4 regions of the Pseudomonas sp. LBUM1656 genome follow, and region 3 is predicted to be linked to each of the others. Evidence: predicted binding sites of a transcription regulator. Region 3 holds the regulator's gene; each other region holds the start of a gene.
What was found. Region 3 encodes FliA, which starts transcription of late flagellar genes. Its sites were predicted from a motif close to CTAAAGTTTNNNNNNNNNNNGCCGNTAA; they were not measured.
Positions count from the first base shown of each region.

Region 1: ACA072_RS02205 (methyl-accepting chemotaxis protein) is a predicted target of FliA. The motif match lies at 1,531-1,558, and genes of this name have one in related genera.
Region 2: ACA072_RS28280 (methyl-accepting chemotaxis protein) is a predicted target of FliA. The motif match lies at 2,270-2,297, and genes of this name have one in related genera.
Region 4: ACA072_RS00635 (methyl-accepting chemotaxis protein) is a predicted target of FliA. The motif match lies at 2,434-2,461, and genes of this name have one in related genera.

Region 1 is NZ_CP166800.1:480,231-484,442, reverse strand. It holds partial or broken gene ACA072_RS02220 (HAMP domain-containing protein) at 1-653, opposite strand, end outside; gene ACA072_RS02215 (cell division protein ZapA) at 799-1,101, opposite strand; gene ACA072_RS02210 (hypothetical protein) at 1,098-1,328, opposite strand; gene ACA072_RS02205 (methyl-accepting chemotaxis protein) at 1,614-3,239, shown strand; gene ACA072_RS02200 (potassium/proton antiporter) at 3,436-4,212, shown strand, end outside.
Region 2 is NZ_CP166800.1:6,219,840-6,224,051, forward strand. It holds gene ACA072_RS28275 (ABC transporter six-transmembrane domain-containing protein) at 1-65, shown strand, start outside; gene ACA072_RS28280 (methyl-accepting chemotaxis protein) at 187-2,163, opposite strand; gene ACA072_RS28285 (LysR substrate-binding domain-containing protein) at 2,348-3,268, opposite strand; gene ACA072_RS28290 (NorM family multidrug efflux MATE transporter) at 3,427-4,212, shown strand, end outside.
Region 3 is NZ_CP166800.1:1,787,442-1,791,653, forward strand. It holds gene flhF (flagellar biosynthesis GTPase FlhF) at 1-893, shown strand, start outside; gene fleN (flagellar synthesis regulator FleN) at 1,010-1,840, shown strand; gene fliA (RNA polymerase sigma factor FliA) at 1,837-2,577, shown strand; gene ACA072_RS07930 (chemotaxis response regulator CheY) at 2,745-3,116, shown strand; gene ACA072_RS07935 (protein phosphatase CheZ) at 3,139-3,927, shown strand; gene ACA072_RS07940 (chemotaxis protein CheA) at 3,974-4,212, shown strand, end outside.
Region 4 is NZ_CP166800.1:124,963-129,174, forward strand. It holds gene ACA072_RS00620 (TonB-dependent siderophore receptor) at 1-672, opposite strand, end outside; gene ACA072_RS00625 (FecR domain-containing protein) at 761-1,774, opposite strand; gene ACA072_RS00630 (sigma-70 family RNA polymerase sigma factor) at 1,774-2,274, opposite strand; gene ACA072_RS00635 (methyl-accepting chemotaxis protein) at 2,577-4,212, shown strand, end outside.

The DNA.
Region 1 (4,212 bases), 1.3 Mb from region 3:
ATCTGCTCGGCCAAGGTGCGCTTGCCGCTGAATTGCGCCTCGGGATGAACCTGGATCAAACCGTCGGAACGCACGAGATAGACCTTGCCGCGCTCACCGAAGTTGAAGTTGTGGATCAGCTCCGACAGCTCTTTCATGCTCAACCCCAGCCCGGCAACGCCCACGACTTTACCGGCCTGCTCGACCTTGAGGTCGATGAACAGCGCCAATTCTCCGGTCGCGGTGTCATTGTCGATATTGAGGGTGCGCGGCTGATTGCTGTCGAGGAAGGCGTAGAACCAGGCGTCCTTGGGATTGGAGCGGCTGAGAGTCCGATCCAGGCCTTTTTCCGTGAAGTAATGGTTTGAAGCAGTGCCGACGATCAGCGCGGTGAAGGCTTTGTGCTCGGCGCGGATGCCTTCCAGGTACTCCACAAACGTGGCGGTTTGGGCGCTGTTTTCACCCCCGGCCAGCCAGTCGCGCACCATGCTGTTGCTGGCGATGTCCTTCGCGGCGGTGAGGGGTTGGACGAGGATTCGTTCGATGTCGTTGCGCATCGCCTCGATGCTCGACGGCAGTGCCTGTTCGACCAGATAGCTCTGGGCGAGACGGTTGACCACGAGGGTATAAATGCCAACCACGATCAGGATGCTGACCAGCAGGGCGGTGCCCATGCTGAGGATCAACTGCCATTGAATACTGCGTCGCCAGAACTGCATGGAGCACCCCCAAAGAATAAGAGGCTGAAACACTGCAACAGCCGTGCCGATTGTATACAACTAAACCGACAATTTATTCTTTGGTTGTGCGCAAAGCCGATCAGGCCTGATTGATCGTCTTGGAGATCACTTCAACCGTGGCGCTGACTTGCTCTTGGTAACGGTCGAGTTCCTGCTTGTGCTGCTTCTGCATTTCAATCTGCTGGGAGCACAGATTCATCGCGGCCAGCACCAGCAAGCGGTCACCGATCAGCGTCGGGTACTTTCTTTTGGTGTCGGCCAAGGCAGCTTTCAACATCATTGCGGCGTCCAGCAGGGTTTGCTCTTCCCCGGCCGGCGCCTTGATCGAATAGTCCTCCCCCAGGATCGAGACGACTTTCACCCCTGCGGCGCCGTGATTCATGCGCTGACCGGGCCGGCGCTGACGCGCTCAACCAGGGCCTGGATGCGGGCCGCGGTGGCACCTTGTTTTTCTTCCTGTTCCATCAGGTTCAGTTGCAGGCTTTCGTTTTCATCCTTGGCCTGGGCCAGTTCGGCGCTCAGGGTCTGGTTAGTGCCGAGCAGCGTCTGGTTCTGTTGCACCAGGTCGTTGACCAGCTGTTCCAATTGGCTAAGGGATGCTTCCAACATTTTGATTTTCCAAGCATTTTCAAGGGGCGCGTACGATAAAGAAAAGTCACCACGGATGCCAGGGTTATTCAGGCGCAAGCCCTTGATTTTCCTGGCGGGCGACCGTCCTCGTGAGCTTTAAAGACTGTGATTGGCGAATCTGGTTCCCTCACTTCGTCGCTCCTACAAATAACGGCCTTTCTGCGACAAAACCGCACACGCACTCAAGACTTTAGTCGTATGACCGATAAGTCACTCATACGTCAGCTTCAGCGCCGCACGGGTGCGCTCACTTTGGTAAACAGCATGTCCCTTCGTAATATGAATATCGCACCGCGGGCGTTCCTCGGTTTCGCCCTGATTGGCGGCTTGATGCTGGTTTTGGGTGTGTTTGCCCTGAACCAGATGAGCAAGATTCGCGGCGCCGGCGAGAACATCGTCGAGAGCAGCGTGCCGAGCATCAAGGCGCTGGACGAGTTCACCCAACTGACGCTGCGCCTGCGGGTCCTGTCCTATCGCCTGCTGACAAACCGCGAACCGGACGTTCAGCAAAAAACCATCGAGCTGTTCGACCAGCGCAATCAACAGATCCGTGCCGCCCAGACTGAGTATGAAAAATTCATCAGCAGCCCTGAAGAGCGTGCGGCTTACGACCAGTACGTGCAGTTGCTCGGCCAGTATCGTCAGCTTGAAGACCGGATGAAGACGCTGTCGCGCAACAACCAGGTGGAAGAACTGCGCACCTTGCTCAACACCGATCTGTTGAACAACTCTGAAGCCGTCAACGCTGTGCTCAACCGGCTGATGCTGATCAACAATCAACAGGCGGTCGATCTTAATCAGCAGGCAGCTGATCAGTATTCCTCGGCGTTCAACCTGGTCGTCACCCTGCTGGTGATCGCCTCCGGCCTGACCGTGCTGTTCGCCTGGCTGCTGACCAACAGCATCACCAAGCCGATCGCCAATGCCCTGAGCGCTGCCGAAGAAATCGCCGAGGGCAACCTGACTCGCCCGATCACGGTTGATGGCGAAGACGAAGCCGGTCGCTTGTTGCTGGCCATGTCGAAGATGCAGGACAAGTTGCGCGATACCCTGCAACGCATTTCCGGTTCGGCCACGCAACTGGCGTCCGCCGCTGAAGAGTTGAACAGTGTCACCGACGAAAGCGCCCGTGGCCTGACCCAGCAGAACAACGAAATCGAACAGGCCGCCACCGCAGTCAATGAAATGACCAGCGCCGTGGAAGAAGTCGCGCGCAACGCCGTGAGCACTTCCGAAGCTTCGAAAAACGCCACCACCTCGGCCGGCGACGGTCGTGACCTGGTGCAGGAAACCGTCAGCGCCATCGAACGCATGAGCGCCGATGTGCAGAGCACGGCGACCCTGATTGGCGACTTGGCCAATGAGTCCCGTGACATCGGCAAGGTGCTGGACGTGATTCGTGGCCTGGCTGACCAGACCAACCTGTTGGCATTGAACGCAGCAATCGAAGCCGCACGTGCCGGTGAAGCCGGGCGTGGTTTCGCGGTAGTGGCGGATGAGGTTCGTGCACTGGCGCATCGCACCCAGCAGTCGACCAGCGAAATCGAACGCATGATCGGCAGCATCCAGAGCGGTACCGAACACGCGGTGGATTCGATGCGTAACAGTACCGAACGTGCCGAATCGACCTTGAACATTGCCCGCGGTGCAGGTCTGTCCCTGGACACCATCAACAGCGCCATTGTCGAGATCAACGAGCGCAACCTGGTGATCGCCAGCGCGGCGGAAGAACAGGCGCAGGTGGCCCGTGAAGTGGATCGCAACCTGGTGAACATTCGGGATTTGTCGGTGCAGTCGGCGACCGGGGCGAATCAGACGAGCGCGGCGAGTAATGAACTGTCGCGATTGGCGCTGGACCTGAACAACATGGTTGGGCGGTTCAGCCTCTAAGCGCAGATCGCGTCACGGCGGAAAAGATCGCAGCCTCGTTTCACTCGACAGCTCCTACACCGGATCTGCGTGAGGCGGCGATCTTTTGATCTGCAAAACCTTTTTGACAGCATCACATTTCAACAGGTTAGAATCGCTGGCACGCAGACTGCATGGTCAGTTTGTGCCCGCCTTTCAGCTTTCTGGAGTATTGCCTTTGAATGCGACGACCATCAACAGCCTGTTCTTGATCGGCGCGTTGCTGGTAGGTGCGAGCATTCTGGTGAGCTCACTTTCCTCGCGCCTCGGTATCCCGATTCTGGTGATCATCCTGGCGGTGGGCATGGCCGCTGGTGTCGACGGCGGCGGCATTATTTTCGATAACTACCCAACGGCTTATCTGGTCGGCAACCTTGCCCTCGCGGTGATCCTCCTCGATGGCGGCTTGCGCACCCGGGTCTCGAGTTTCCGCGTGGCGCTTTGGCCCGCGCTGTCGCTGGCCACGGTCGGGGTGTTGATCACGACCGCACTGACCGGCCTGGCTGCCGCCTGGCTGTTCAACCTGAACCTCATCCAGGGTTTGCTGATCGGCGCCATCGTCGGTTCCACGGACGCCGCGGCGGTGTTCTCGCTGCTGGGCGGCAAAGGCCTGAACGAACGGGTCACCGCCAGCCTCGAAATCGAATCCGGCAGCAACGACCCGATGGCGGTGTTCCTCACCGTGACCCTGATCGACATGCTCGCCAGCGGCCAGACCGGCTTGCACTGGAGCCTGCTCGCCCACTTCGTGCGTGAGTTCGGTATCGGTGCCGTCATCGGCCTCGGTGGTGGCTGGGTCATGCTGCAATTGGTCAACCGGATCCACCTGGCCAACGGCCTCTATCCGATTCTGGTGATTGCCGGTGGCCTGGTCGTGTTTGCCCTGACCAACGCCCTGCACGGCAGCGGCTTCCTGGCGGTCTACCTCTGCGGCCTGGTGATCGGCAACCGTCCG
Region 2 (4,212 bases), 2.0 Mb from region 3:
TGGCGCGATTGAAGGATATCGGCAAGCGGGTTGATCCGGGGCTTGGGGATAAGTCCGAGAATTGAGTTGAGCCCTTCGCGAGCAAGCCCGCTCCCACAGTTTGATCTCTGTCGTACACATGTTCTGTGTTCACTGGAGATTCAATGTGGGAGCGGGCTTGCTCGCGAAGGCTATTTCAGCAGCGACTCAACGAAACCGGTCAACCTCTTGGCGCAAGTCTGCCGCCAGCTTCTCCAGCTCTTTGGCAGTCACGGCAAGGTTCGACACCACTTCGCGCTGCTCACTGTTCGCCAGCGCAATGCTTTGCAGGTTGCTGCTGAGCAACGTCGCGGTGCTGCTCTGCTCCTGAGTTGCGGTGGTGATCGCCGCGAATTGCTGGCCCGCCGAACGGCTCTGCTCATCAATCCGCGCCAGGGCCGAGGCCACGTTGGCGTTGCGTGACAAGCCTTCCTGCATCAGCACATTGCCTTGTTCCATGGTGCTGATGGCGTTGCCGGTTTCCTGCTGGATGCTTTGAATCATCCCGGAGATTTCATCCGTGGCCTGACGCGTACGCGAAGCCAGGTTGCGAACCTCGTCGGCGACCACCGCAAAACCACGACCCTGCTCACCGGCACGGGCGGCTTCGATGGCCGCGTTCAGCGCCAGCAGGTTGGTCTGATCGGCGATCGAGGTAATCACCCCGACAATGCCGCCGATTTCCTGGGAACGCTGACCCAAGGTATTGATCACTGTTGCTGTGCTGTTCAACGCGCCAGCAATTTGCTCAAGCGACGAAGACGCTTCATCCATCGACGTACGACCGATCTGCGTTTGCTGTGCGTTTTCCTGCGCCAGACGCTGGGTGTTGCCCATGTTGTCGGCGATGTTCAGCGAAGTCGCGCTGAACTCTTCCACGGCGCCGGCCATGCTGGTGATTTCGCCCGACTGCTGCTCCATCCCTTCATAGGCCCCACCGGACAGGCCGGACAACGCCTGGGCACGGCTGTTGACCTCGCCCGAGGCCTTGCGGATGTGCTCGACCATGGTCGACAAGGCCTGGCTCATCTGGTTGAAGGCACGGGCCAGCTGACCGATTTCGTCATTGCTCGATACGCTCAGGCGCACGCTCAAATCACCGGCACCCAGGGCTTCCGCCTGACGCACCAGATCACCCAGCGGCGCAAGTTTGCTACGCAAAAGCCAGACTGCCGAGCCGACCGCGATCAACATCGCCAGCAGACTGCCGATCGCCAATTGAATGCCGACACTCCAGGTCACGGCGCTGATTTCGGCTTGCGGCATGCTCGCCACCACCGACCATGGGCCGCCTTCGAACGGCACCGCCACGCTGTAGAAGTCTTCGGACTTGTCGCTCCAGAAGTCACCCTTGCCCGGGGTTTTCGCCAGATCGACGATGGCCGGGACTGCCTGATCCAGCGCTTGCACGCCTGCAATCGGCACCAGCCACTTTTTCTGCTCGTCGAGCAACGCCAGGGAGCCAGTCTGGCCGATACGGAAGCGCTTCAGATTCTCGAACTGCGCGTTCTGCGCGTCGGTGTAATCGAATCCTACGAACAGCACGGCAATCACCTTACCGCTGCTGTCGCGCACGGGCGTGTACTGCGTCATGTAGGAGCGATCGAAGAGCAAGGCGCGACCCACGTAGCTCTGCCCCGCCATCAAGCGCGCATAGGCCGGATTAGCGTGATCCAGCAAGGTGCCGATGGCCCGGTTGCCGTCCTGCTTGGTCAGGGAGGTACTGACCCGAACGAAGTCTTCGCCGCTGCGCACGAACACCGTCGCAACGCCCGCGGTCATTTGCTTGAACTCGTCCACTTCCTTGAAGTTGTTGTTCAACACTTCGCTGCCCAGATGCAATCCAGGCGTCTGCGCGCCCGCCACGGCCACCGGCTCGTCCGGGTGCACGCTCAAGCCCGCGCTGAAGCGCTTCTCGAACAGGCCGGCCAGACGCTGGGTGCTCTCACGCAACGTGCCGTGAAAGGTACTCAACTGATCGGCCAGCAACCGGGCTTCACTGGCCAGGTGCTCTTCGCGGGTGGCGAGGTTGGCGGTGTCCAGCGAGCGCAAAGCGAACACGGTACTGCCAGTGATGACAATCGCCAGTATCACGGCAAGCGCAAGACCAAGCTGTGAGGCGATCCGGGCACGAGGTTGAGACATGACAGCTCCTGGCCGAGTGACCGGATCATCCTGATCACGATGCGCACTCGGCAAAATTCTAATAAGGGGAATTACCTGGAACCAGCACGAAGGTCCCACCTGCAGATTTTCGGCGGCAAACCTGAATACTTGAGCAATTAGCGGGGATATGGCGCAATGCCTCTATTGCAGAGGCTCTAACGATTCAGCTCAAGCGCTCGACCTCCGGTAAATCCATGGTCCGGACCTCGCCTTGCAAGAAATCGCTGAGGCGGCGCAAACGTTCACCTCCCGGGCGGGTTTTTGGCCAGACGAGGTAATAATTCTCTCCGCTGGCGACAGCCGTCGGCCAGGGCAAACTCAGGCGACCCTGAGCGACATCCTCCGCCACCATCAGCAAATCGCCCATGGACACGCCGTAGCCCCGCGCAGCGGCGATCATGCCCAGCTCCAGCGTGTCGAACACCTGGCCACCCTTGAGCGATACCTCATCGGCCAACCCCATGCGCGCCAGCCACGTTCGCCAGTCGCGGCGGTCCGGCGTCGGGTGCAGCAGTTCGGTGCTCGCCAGACGCGCCACGTCCCACGGCTGATCCTTCAGCAGATTCGGCGCGCCCACTGGAATCAGCTCCTCTGGAAACAACAACGTCGCTTCCCAATCCGGCGGGAAATGGCCGTTGCTGAGGATGACGGCGCAGTCGAAGGGTTCGTGGTTGAAGTCCACGGTGTCGATGTCCATCCAGGCACTGGTCAATTGCACTTCGTTGCCCGGTTGCAAATGGCGGAAACGGCTCAGCCGCGCCAACAGCCAGCGCATGGTCAACGTCGACGGGGCTTTCATGCGCAGGATGTCGTCTTCGGCGCGCAAGGTGTTGCAGGCACGTTCCAGCGCGGTAAAACCTTCACGAATGCCGGGCAAGATCAGCCGCGCCGACTCGGTCAGTTGCAGGTTGCGTCCGCTGCGATGAAACAGCCGGCAGGCAAAATGCTCTTCGAGGGTACGAATGTGGCGACTCACCGCACTCTGGGTGATCGACAATTCTTCAGCGGCACGGGTAAACGAGCTATGCCGCGCCGCCGCTTCGAATGCGCGCAGGGCATACAAGGGAGGAAGACGACGGGACATTCGGAAAGCTCCTATAGCGCGGTCACGCCACGTTAGCAGAAACTTGTCAGCATGAGTCTGACTCATGCCACCCATCCTTTTTATCCCTTTGTGAAAAGCCCGCGGAGCGCCGAGAATCGGCTCTCTCCTGTTTACACTGAAATCGAGGCGTGATGACCATGCAGCATCCAGCACGTACCGAACTCTGGGCCATCCTGCGGCTGGCGGGGCCGTTGATTGCCTCGCAGTTGGCGCACATGCTGATGGTCCTCACCGACACCTTGATGATGGCGCGCCTGAGTCCGGAAGCGCTGGCCGGTGGTGGCCTGGGCGCAGCGACCTATTCGTTCGTGTCGATTTTCTGCATCGGCGTGATTGCGGCGGTCGGCACCCTGGTGGCGATCCGTCAGGGCGCGGGCGACATCGTCGGCGCCGCGCGACTGACCCAGGCCGGACTGTGGCTGGCGTGGTTGATGGCGCTGGTAGCCGGTCTGCTGCTGTGGAACCTCAAACCGGTGTTGCTGCTGTTCGGCCAGACCGAAACCAACGTCCAGGCCGCCGGGCAGTTTCTGCTGATCCTGCCGTTCGCCCTGCCCGGCTACCTGAGCTTCATGGCCCTGCGCGGCTTCACCAGCGCCATCGGCCGGGCGACACCGGTAATGGTCATCAGCCTCGGCGGCACCGTGGCCAACTTCCTGCTCAACTATGCGTTGATCACCGGGATGTTCGGCCTGCCGAAAATGGGCCTGGTGGGTATCGGGCTGGTCACGGCGATTGTCGCCAACCTGATGGCCGTGGCGCTGGCGCTGCACATCCGTCGGCATCCGGCTTACGACGCGTATCCACTGCGTCAGGGTCTGTCGCGGCCTAACCGTCAGTACCTGAAAGAACTGTGGCGCCTCGGCCTGCCCATCGGCGGCACCTACGCGGTGGAAGTCGGTTTGTTTGCGTTCGCCGCGCTGTGC
Region 3 (4,212 bases):
TGATGGAAGTGCAACTCGGCTCCCTGGCCTGGAATCAGCTGCAAGGCAGCCGTCCGGCCCAGGCCAATCTCTGGCGTCGCCTGCAACGCATCGGCCTGTCTGGCCCGTTGTCCCGCGACTTGCTGGCGATGATCACCGACATTGACGAACCCCGTCAGGCCTGGCGCATGTTGCTGGCGCACCTGGCGCGGATGATTGCCACACCGGAAGTCGAGCCACTGGAAGAGGGCGGCGTGATTGCCATGGTCGGCCCTGCCGGCATGGGCAAGACCACCACCCTGGCAAAGCTTGCGGCCCGCTATGTGCTCAAATACGGCGCGCAAAACATCGCGCTGGTGAGCATGGACAGCTACCGTATCGGTGCGCAGGAACAATTGAAGACCTTGGGCCGGATTCTCAACGTGTCGGTAACCCACGTCGATCCGGGCCAATCGCTGGTCCAGGCGCTGGATCCATTGTTGCGCAAACGCGTGGTGCTGATTGATACCGCGGGCCTTCAGGCCAGCGATCCGGCCCTGCGCATGCAGCTCGAAAGCCTGGCTGGACGTGGCATCAAGTCAAAAAATTATCTGGTTCTGGCAACCACCAGCCAGAAACAGGTTCTAACGGCCGCTTATCACAGTTACAAGCGCTGCGGGCTCGCTGGCTGCATCCTGACTAAACTGGATGAAACGGCAAGTCTGGGTGAGGTGTTGAGCCTGGCCATCAGTCATGAATTGCCGGTGGCGTACCTGACCGATGGCCCGCGTATTCCGGATGATCTGCATCTGCCGCGTCGTCATCAGTTGGTCAGTCGCGCCGTAAGCGTGCAAATGCAAGAAGAACCCAGCGAAGAAGCCATGGCTGACATGTTCGCTGATATTTACCACAGCCCGACCAAGCAGGTTGGCTGAGGTACTAATGAACCGTTTTTGTACCTACATCGATGGTCTGCCATGCATTGTTCAGTTGATGAACGCGCAGCCAGTAATGTGGCCTCCGTCTATGCAAGACAAGGTAAAGAAATAACATGGGCAGCATGCATCCCGTACAGGTGATCGCGGTGACCGGCGGCAAAGGTGGCGTCGGGAAGACTAACGTGTCAGTGAACTTGTCCCTGGCTCTAGCTGAGCTCGGCCGGCGCGTCATGCTGCTGGACGCCGATCTGGGGCTGGCGAACGTCGACGTCCTGCTGGGGCTGACACCCAAACGTACCCTGGCCGACGTGATCGAAGGCCGCTGTGAGCTGCGCGACGTTCTGTTGCAAGGCCCTGGCGGTATTCGCATCGTCCCGGCCGCGTCCGGCACGCAGAGCATGGTTCATCTGAGCCCGGCCCAACACGCCGGCCTGATTCAGGCCTTCAGCGATATCGGCGACAACCTCGACGTCTTGGTGATCGACACCGCTGCGGGTATTGGTGACTCGGTAGTCAGTTTTGTTCGCGCCGCGCAAGAAGTCTTGCTGGTGGTCTGCGACGAGCCGACTTCGATCACTGATGCCTACGCGCTGATCAAACTGCTGAACCGCGATTACGGCATGAACCGCTTCCGCGTCCTGGCCAACATGGCCCAGAGCCCGCAGGAAGGTCGCAACCTGTTCGCCAAGTTGACCAAGGTCACGGACCGCTTCCTCGACGTCGCCCTACAATACGTCGGCGCGGTGCCTTACGACGAAAGCGTGCGCAAGGCCGTGCAGAAGCAGCGTGCCGTCTACGAAGCCTTCCCGCGTTCCAAGTGCGCCCTGGCGTTCAAGGCGATCGCGCAGAAGGTCGACACCTGGCCGTTGCCTGCCAACCCGCGTGGGCACCTGGAGTTTTTCGTCGAGCGCCTCGTGCAACAGACCGCAGGACCCGTCCTATGACAGCCAGTGGCTACAACCTCTACAAGAAGTCGGCACGTGACGCGCAGTACGAGCTGATCGAGCGTTACGCGCCACTGGTCAAACGCATTGCTTACCACTTGCTGGCCCGTCTGCCGGCCAGTGTCCAGGTTGAAGACCTGATCCAGGCCGGGATGATCGGCCTGCTTGAAGTGTCGACCAAATACGACGCCAGCAAAGGCGCGAGTTTCGAGACGTACGCGGGCATTCGAATCCGCGGCGCGATGCTCGATGAAGTACGCAAGGGGGACTGGGCGCCACGTTCGGTCCACCGCAATACCCGCATGGTCAGCGACGCAATTCGCTCGATTGAAGCTAAAACCGGTCGTGACGCTAAAGATCATGAGGTTGCGGCCGAACTCCAATTGAGTCTCGACGATTATTACGGGATTTTGAACGACACCCTGGGCAGCCGGTTATTCAGTTTCGACGATCTGTTGCAGGACGGCGAACACGAAGGGCTGCATGAGGATGGCGCGAGTGCACATCTGGAGCCGTCACGCGATCTGGAAGATGAACGCTTCCAGGCAGCGCTGGCGGACGCGATTGCCAATTTGCCGGAGCGTGAGCGACTGGTGTTGGCGCTGTACTACGACGAAGAGCTGAACCTCAAGGAAATCGGTGAGGTCCTGGGGGTCAGCGAATCGCGGGTCAGCCAGTTACATAGCCAGTGCGCGGCCCGTTTGCGGGGGCGTTTGGGGGAGTGGCGAGCGCGCTGAAGGCAGTGTGGGGACACTGCGAACGAGGCCGGTGGAGTGTTGAACTGCACCGGTCGCGATCTGTTGTGCTCCAGACAGTCATCGAGTGCATTGCCGGATTGATTGAAATGGCGCGTCCAGGTGCTGGGCGCGTTTAAGACTGCTTGGAGGTCGAATTGGACAAGAACATGAAAATCCTCATCGTTGATGACTTCTCAACGATGCGGCGGATCATAAAAAACCTGTTGCGTGACCTTGGGTTCACCAACACGGTCGAGGCCGACGATGGCACTACCGCCATTCCGGTTCTCAACAGCGGGAGCATCGACTTTCTGGTAACGGACTGGAACATGCCTGGCATGACCGGTATCGATCTGCTGCGTCACGTGCGCGCCGATGAAAAGCTCAAGCACCTGCCGGTGCTGATGGTGACTGCAGAAGCCAAGCGCGAGCAGATTATCGAAGCGGCCCAGGCCGGTGTTAACGGCTATGTGGTCAAACCCTTCACGGCCCAGGCGTTGAAAGAAAAAATCGAGAAGATTTTCGAACGCATCGGTTGATCCACTGCGCCACGGGGGAGCTATGGAGCATAAAGAATCTTCACTGGGCGATTTTGAATCGACCCTGAAAAAACACGCGGTCGAACTGGTCGAAAGCCTTGAAAAAGGCAGGTTCGGCGACGCGGTGCAACTGATCCATGAGCTCAATCAGACCCGTGACCGCGGCCTGTATCAGGAAGTGGGCAAGCTCACTCGCGAGCTGCATAGCGCGATCGTCAATTTCCAGATTGACCCGAACATGCCGCAAGCCGAGGAAGTGTCACAGATCACGGACGCCACCGAGCGCCTGGGGTATGTGGTCAAGCTGACCGAGGCCGCCGCCAACCGCACCATGGACCTGGTGGAGAACGCCACGCCGCTGGTCAACAGCCTGAGCGAAGAAGCCCAGGCGTTGAGCACGGATTGGGGGCGGTTCATGCGTCGCGAAGTCGGGGCTGAAGAGTTCCGCGAGCTGGCCCGGCGGGTCGACGGTTTCCTGACACGCAGCAGCGAAGACAATCGCACGGTGTCGAGCAACCTCAACGACATTCTGCTGGCCCAGGATTACCAGGACCTCACCGGTCAGGTGATCAAGCGCGTGACCCAGTTGGTCACCGAAGTTGAAAGCAACCTGCTCAAGCTCGTGCTCATGGCCAGTCAGGTAGACCGCTTTGCGGGTATCGAACATGACCGTGATGCGATGCTCGCTGAAAAAGATCCGCAAAAACATCTCTCTCAGGGTGAAGGTCCGCAGATTCATGCCGATAAAAGAGAAGACGTTGTGTCCGGTCAGGACGATGTGGACGATTTGCTATCCAGCCTAGGGTTTTAGAATTTTAGGTTTTTTAGGTTTTTAGACCTGTAGGAGCACCCCCTTAATGAGCTTCGGCGCCGATGAAGAGATCCTTCAGGATTTCCTGGTTGAGGCCGGCGAGATTCTAGAGCAACTGTCCGAACAGCTGGTCGAGCTGGAAAGCCGACCGGATGATGCGGATTTGCTCAATGCAATTTTTCGCGGTTTTCACACTGTAAAAGGGGGCGCCGGCTTCCTCCAGCTCAACGAGCTGGTGGAGTGCTGTCACATCGCCGAGAACGTGTTCGACATCCTGCGCAAGGG
Region 4 (4,212 bases), 1.7 Mb from region 3:
GCCGTCGTTGAAGCCGCGCATCGCCACGTAGTCATAACGGTGGGTCGCGCCATAAGGATTGGTCAGCACGCCCGGGGTGTAGCGCATCGCCTGGGAGACGGTTTGCGAGCCTTGATCGTCCATTTGCTCGCGGGTGACCACCGATACGCTTTGTGATGTTTCAAGCAGCGCAGTACTGGTCTTGGTGGCGATCTGGCTGTGCGTGGCGTTGTAGCCGTCCATGCTGCCCAGTGCGTTACCGAGGGCAAAGCCTTTGATGTCGGTGGTGGGCAGCGCCAGCACTCCAGATTCGGCGGCGGGCCGCAGCACATAACTGCTGCCATCCTGGCTCACGGCCTCCAGGCCAGAACCGCTGAGCAAATGATTCAGCGCCTGATCGACCGAATAATCGCCCTGCACACCCGGTGACTGACGCCCGCTGGTTTGCGCCGGCGTGGTCGACAGCGTGATGCCGGCCTGCCGCGCAAACTGGTTGAGCACATCGCTCAATGGACCGGCGCCGATGGTGTACCGATGGCTGCTGACTTCGCTGCCCTGCGCCGCAACAGCAAGTGCTGGCAATACGCCGACACCCAGTGCGGTAGAGAACAGCGCGGCGCGAACGGCGTGGCGCAAAATGCAGGTATCCGCAGTGAAACAAGGAAGATTCTTACCGATGGCGCGCACAGTCATTGTAGGTTTCCGTAGGAAGTCGCTGAAGTCAGAGTTGAAGTGCTTACTGACTAAGCCGGGCTTGTACGGAAAACCCGCCAAAAATAATTCAGACTTGCCGCTCCAGCGTCACCCACCAGCGAGTGCGGTAGCGCAACTGCACCGGCAGGGTTTGCGGCAGGATCGCCAGCAGCTTATCGGTGTTCTCCAGGCGGAAGACTCCGGACAGGCGCAAGTCGGCGATGTCCGATGAACACGTCAGATAACCGTGCCGGTAGCGTGCGACCTCATTGAGGAAATCTCCCAGGCGCATGTTGCGAGTGACGATCAAGCCATCGACCCACGCGCCGGCATCCATATCCAGTGGCGCCGCCAACTTCGCCTGGTGGTGATCGATCAAATAACTCTGCCCGGCCTGCACCCGAATCGGCTCACCGTCGGCGGCCCGTGGCGAATGAATTGCGACCATGCCGCTGGTGACACTGAGCCGTGTGCAGTCATCGTCCTGACGCAGGATGAACCGCGCGCCCACACCTTCATACACGCCGTGACGGCTTTGCACCCGCAACGGTCGATCAAATGGAGACGCTTCGTCGATGCCGCCGCAGGTCACGATGATTTCGCCACGCGTCAGTTTGATCAGCCGTTGCTGCGCGGTGTAATCGAGATCCACCGCGCTGGCGGTGTTGAGCTCCAGGCGGGTGCCGTCGGGCAACTGGAAACCACGCCGCTCGCCCATGGCTGTGGCGAAGTCGGCAGTCCATTGTTGCCAACCCATCGCATCCTTGCTCAGCCATACCGCTGAACCCATCAGCAATGCGCCCGACAGCAACTTGAGCGCCTGGCGTCGTCCCAAACCCTGAGCGCTGTTTTCCAGCGTATTGAGTGCGACTTGAGCACCGGTCACTGCACGCAGATTGCTGCTCAACTCGGCTTGCAGGGACTGCACCCGCTGCCAGGCCAATTCGTGTTCAAAATGTTCAGCGCGCCAGACATCGCATTGCTGGCGCAACCTCGGGTTGGCCGCGTTATTGCGCAGCCGCAGCAGCCAATTGATAGCCTGTTTGACCACCTTCTGCTGAGGTTCGCCGCGCCGGTGAAGTGACGAGTTATCCACAGTCATTACGCTTCATATCGCAAGACATAGCAGTGATACAGCGCATCAGCGACGTAACGCTCCACCGAACGCAGGGACAAACCCATCTGCTCGGCAATCTGCTTGTGGGTAAGTCCTTCGCACTGAGCCAGCAGAAAGGCCTGACGCACTTTCGGCCTCAAGCCTTCAAGCAGGCGGGCGATGCTTTCCAGCAATTCAAGCACCAGCGCCCGCGCTTCGGCACTCGGGGTTTGTGCTTCGGGCAAGTGAGCGATGGTTTCCAGATAGGCGCGTTCGATTTCCTCGCGGCGCCAATGGTCGATGACCAGGCCACGGGCGATAGTTCGCAAAAAGGCACGGGGCGCCTTGAGTTCGAGGCGTTCGGTTCTTTGCAGCAGGCGTACGAAGGTGTCCTGCGCCAAGTCGGCCGCATCGGCTGCATTGCACAGTCGAGCGCGCAGCCACGCGTTGAGCCAACCGTGATGGCTACTGTAAAGCGTCTGAACAGCAAACTCAGGAGAGGACATGAACGCGACAGCCTGGACGTCACAAATGATAATTAGTCGCATTGTCATCAAGGGTCGCGGAATTTGCAACTGCCGGTCGAACAACTGTCATCACCAAAACACTATTCAACCGCTCTGGCACACCGTTCGGCGGGAATGCCGGGCATTTCTTACAAACCCCTAAGATTTCTCTGACTCGTGCCGACAGACTGGGGAGACATGCGTGCACCAAAGTAGAGCGGCCGAAGAATGCCGCCTGCGCTGTTACATGGAATGTTGCACCTGGAACGCATCCCCACTTTTTGCATAAGAAGTCCCATGAAATGAATCTCAAATTCAGCCATAAAATCCTTCTGGCCGCCTCTGGCGTCGTGGTGCTGGCTTTTGCGTTGTTCACTTTGTACAACGACTATCTGCAGCGAAACACCATCCGGCAAAACCTCGAGTCCTCCGTCCAGCAAGCCGGCGATCTGACGGCCAGTAGCGTGCAGAACTGGATGAGCGGCCGTGTGCTGGTCCTGGAAAATCTCGCGCAGAACGTCGCTCACCAAGGCGCCAGCGCGGACCTTCCAGGCCTGGTTGATCAACCGGCCTTCACCTCGAACTTCCAGTTCACCTATGTTGGCCAGGCCAATGGCGTGTTCACCCAACGCCCCGACGCGAAGATGCCGGACGGTTACGATCCGCGTCAGCGTCCCTGGTACAAACAAGCCGTCGCTGCTGACAAAACCATGCTGACGCCGCCGTATATGGCGGCGGTCGGTGGCTTGGTGGTGACCATCGCCATGCCGGTGAAAAAGAACGGCGAATTGCTCGGCGTGGTCGGCGGTGACCTGAGCCTGGAAACCCTGGTGAAGATCATCAACTCGGTGGACTTCGGTGGCATCGGCCACGCGTTTCTGGTCAGCGCCGACGGTCAGGTGATCGTCAGCCCGGACAAAGACCAGGTGATGAAGAACCTGAAGGACATTTATCCCAACTCCGGCGTGCGCATCGAGAAGGGCAATCAGGACGTCACCCTGAACAAACAGGACCGTATCCTCTCGTTCACTCCGGTGAGCGGTTTGCCGAATGCCGAGTGGTACATCGGTCTGTCGATCGACAAGGACAAGGCCTACGCGCCACTGAGCCACTTCCGTACCTCGGCGCTGATCGCAATGTTTATCGCCGTGAGCGTTATTGCAGTGCTGCTGAGCCTGCTGATCAATGTGCTGATGCGTCCGCTGACCACCATGGGCCGCGCGATGCAGGACATCGCCCAGGGTGAAGGCGACCTGACCCGTCGTCTGGCCGTGGAAAGCAAAGACGAATTCGGCGAGTTGGGTGGTTCCTTCAACCAGTTCGTGGAGCGGATTCACGCCTCGATTTCCGAAGTGTCCTCGGCGACCCGTCAGGTCCACGATCTGTCGCAACGGGTGATGGCATCGTCCAACGCCTCGATCGTCGGTTCCGACGAACAAAGCGCGCGCACCAACAGCGTGGCAGCGGCGATCAACCAACTGGGCGCCGCCACTCAGGAAATCGCCCGCAATGCCGCCGATGCTTCGCAGCATGCCAGCGGCGCTAGCGAGCAGGCGGACGACGGTCGTCAGGTGGTGGAGAAAACCATCCTGGCGATGACCGAGCTGTCGCAGAAAATCAGCCTGTCCTGCACCCAGATCGAAACCCTGAACGCCAGCACTGACAACATCGGGCACATTCTCGATGTGATCAAAGGCATCTCCCAGCAGACCAACTTGCTCGCGCTCAACGCCGCCATCGAAGCGGCGCGTGCCGGTGAAGCCGGCCGCGGTTTTGCGGTGGTGGCGGACGAAGTGCGCAACCTGGCGCATCGCACGCAGGAGTCGGCGGAAGAGATCCACAAGATGATCACCTCGCTGCAGATCGGTTCTCGCGAAGCGGTGACGACCATGAATGCCAGTCAGGTCTCCAGCGAAGAAACCGTCGAAGTAGCGAATC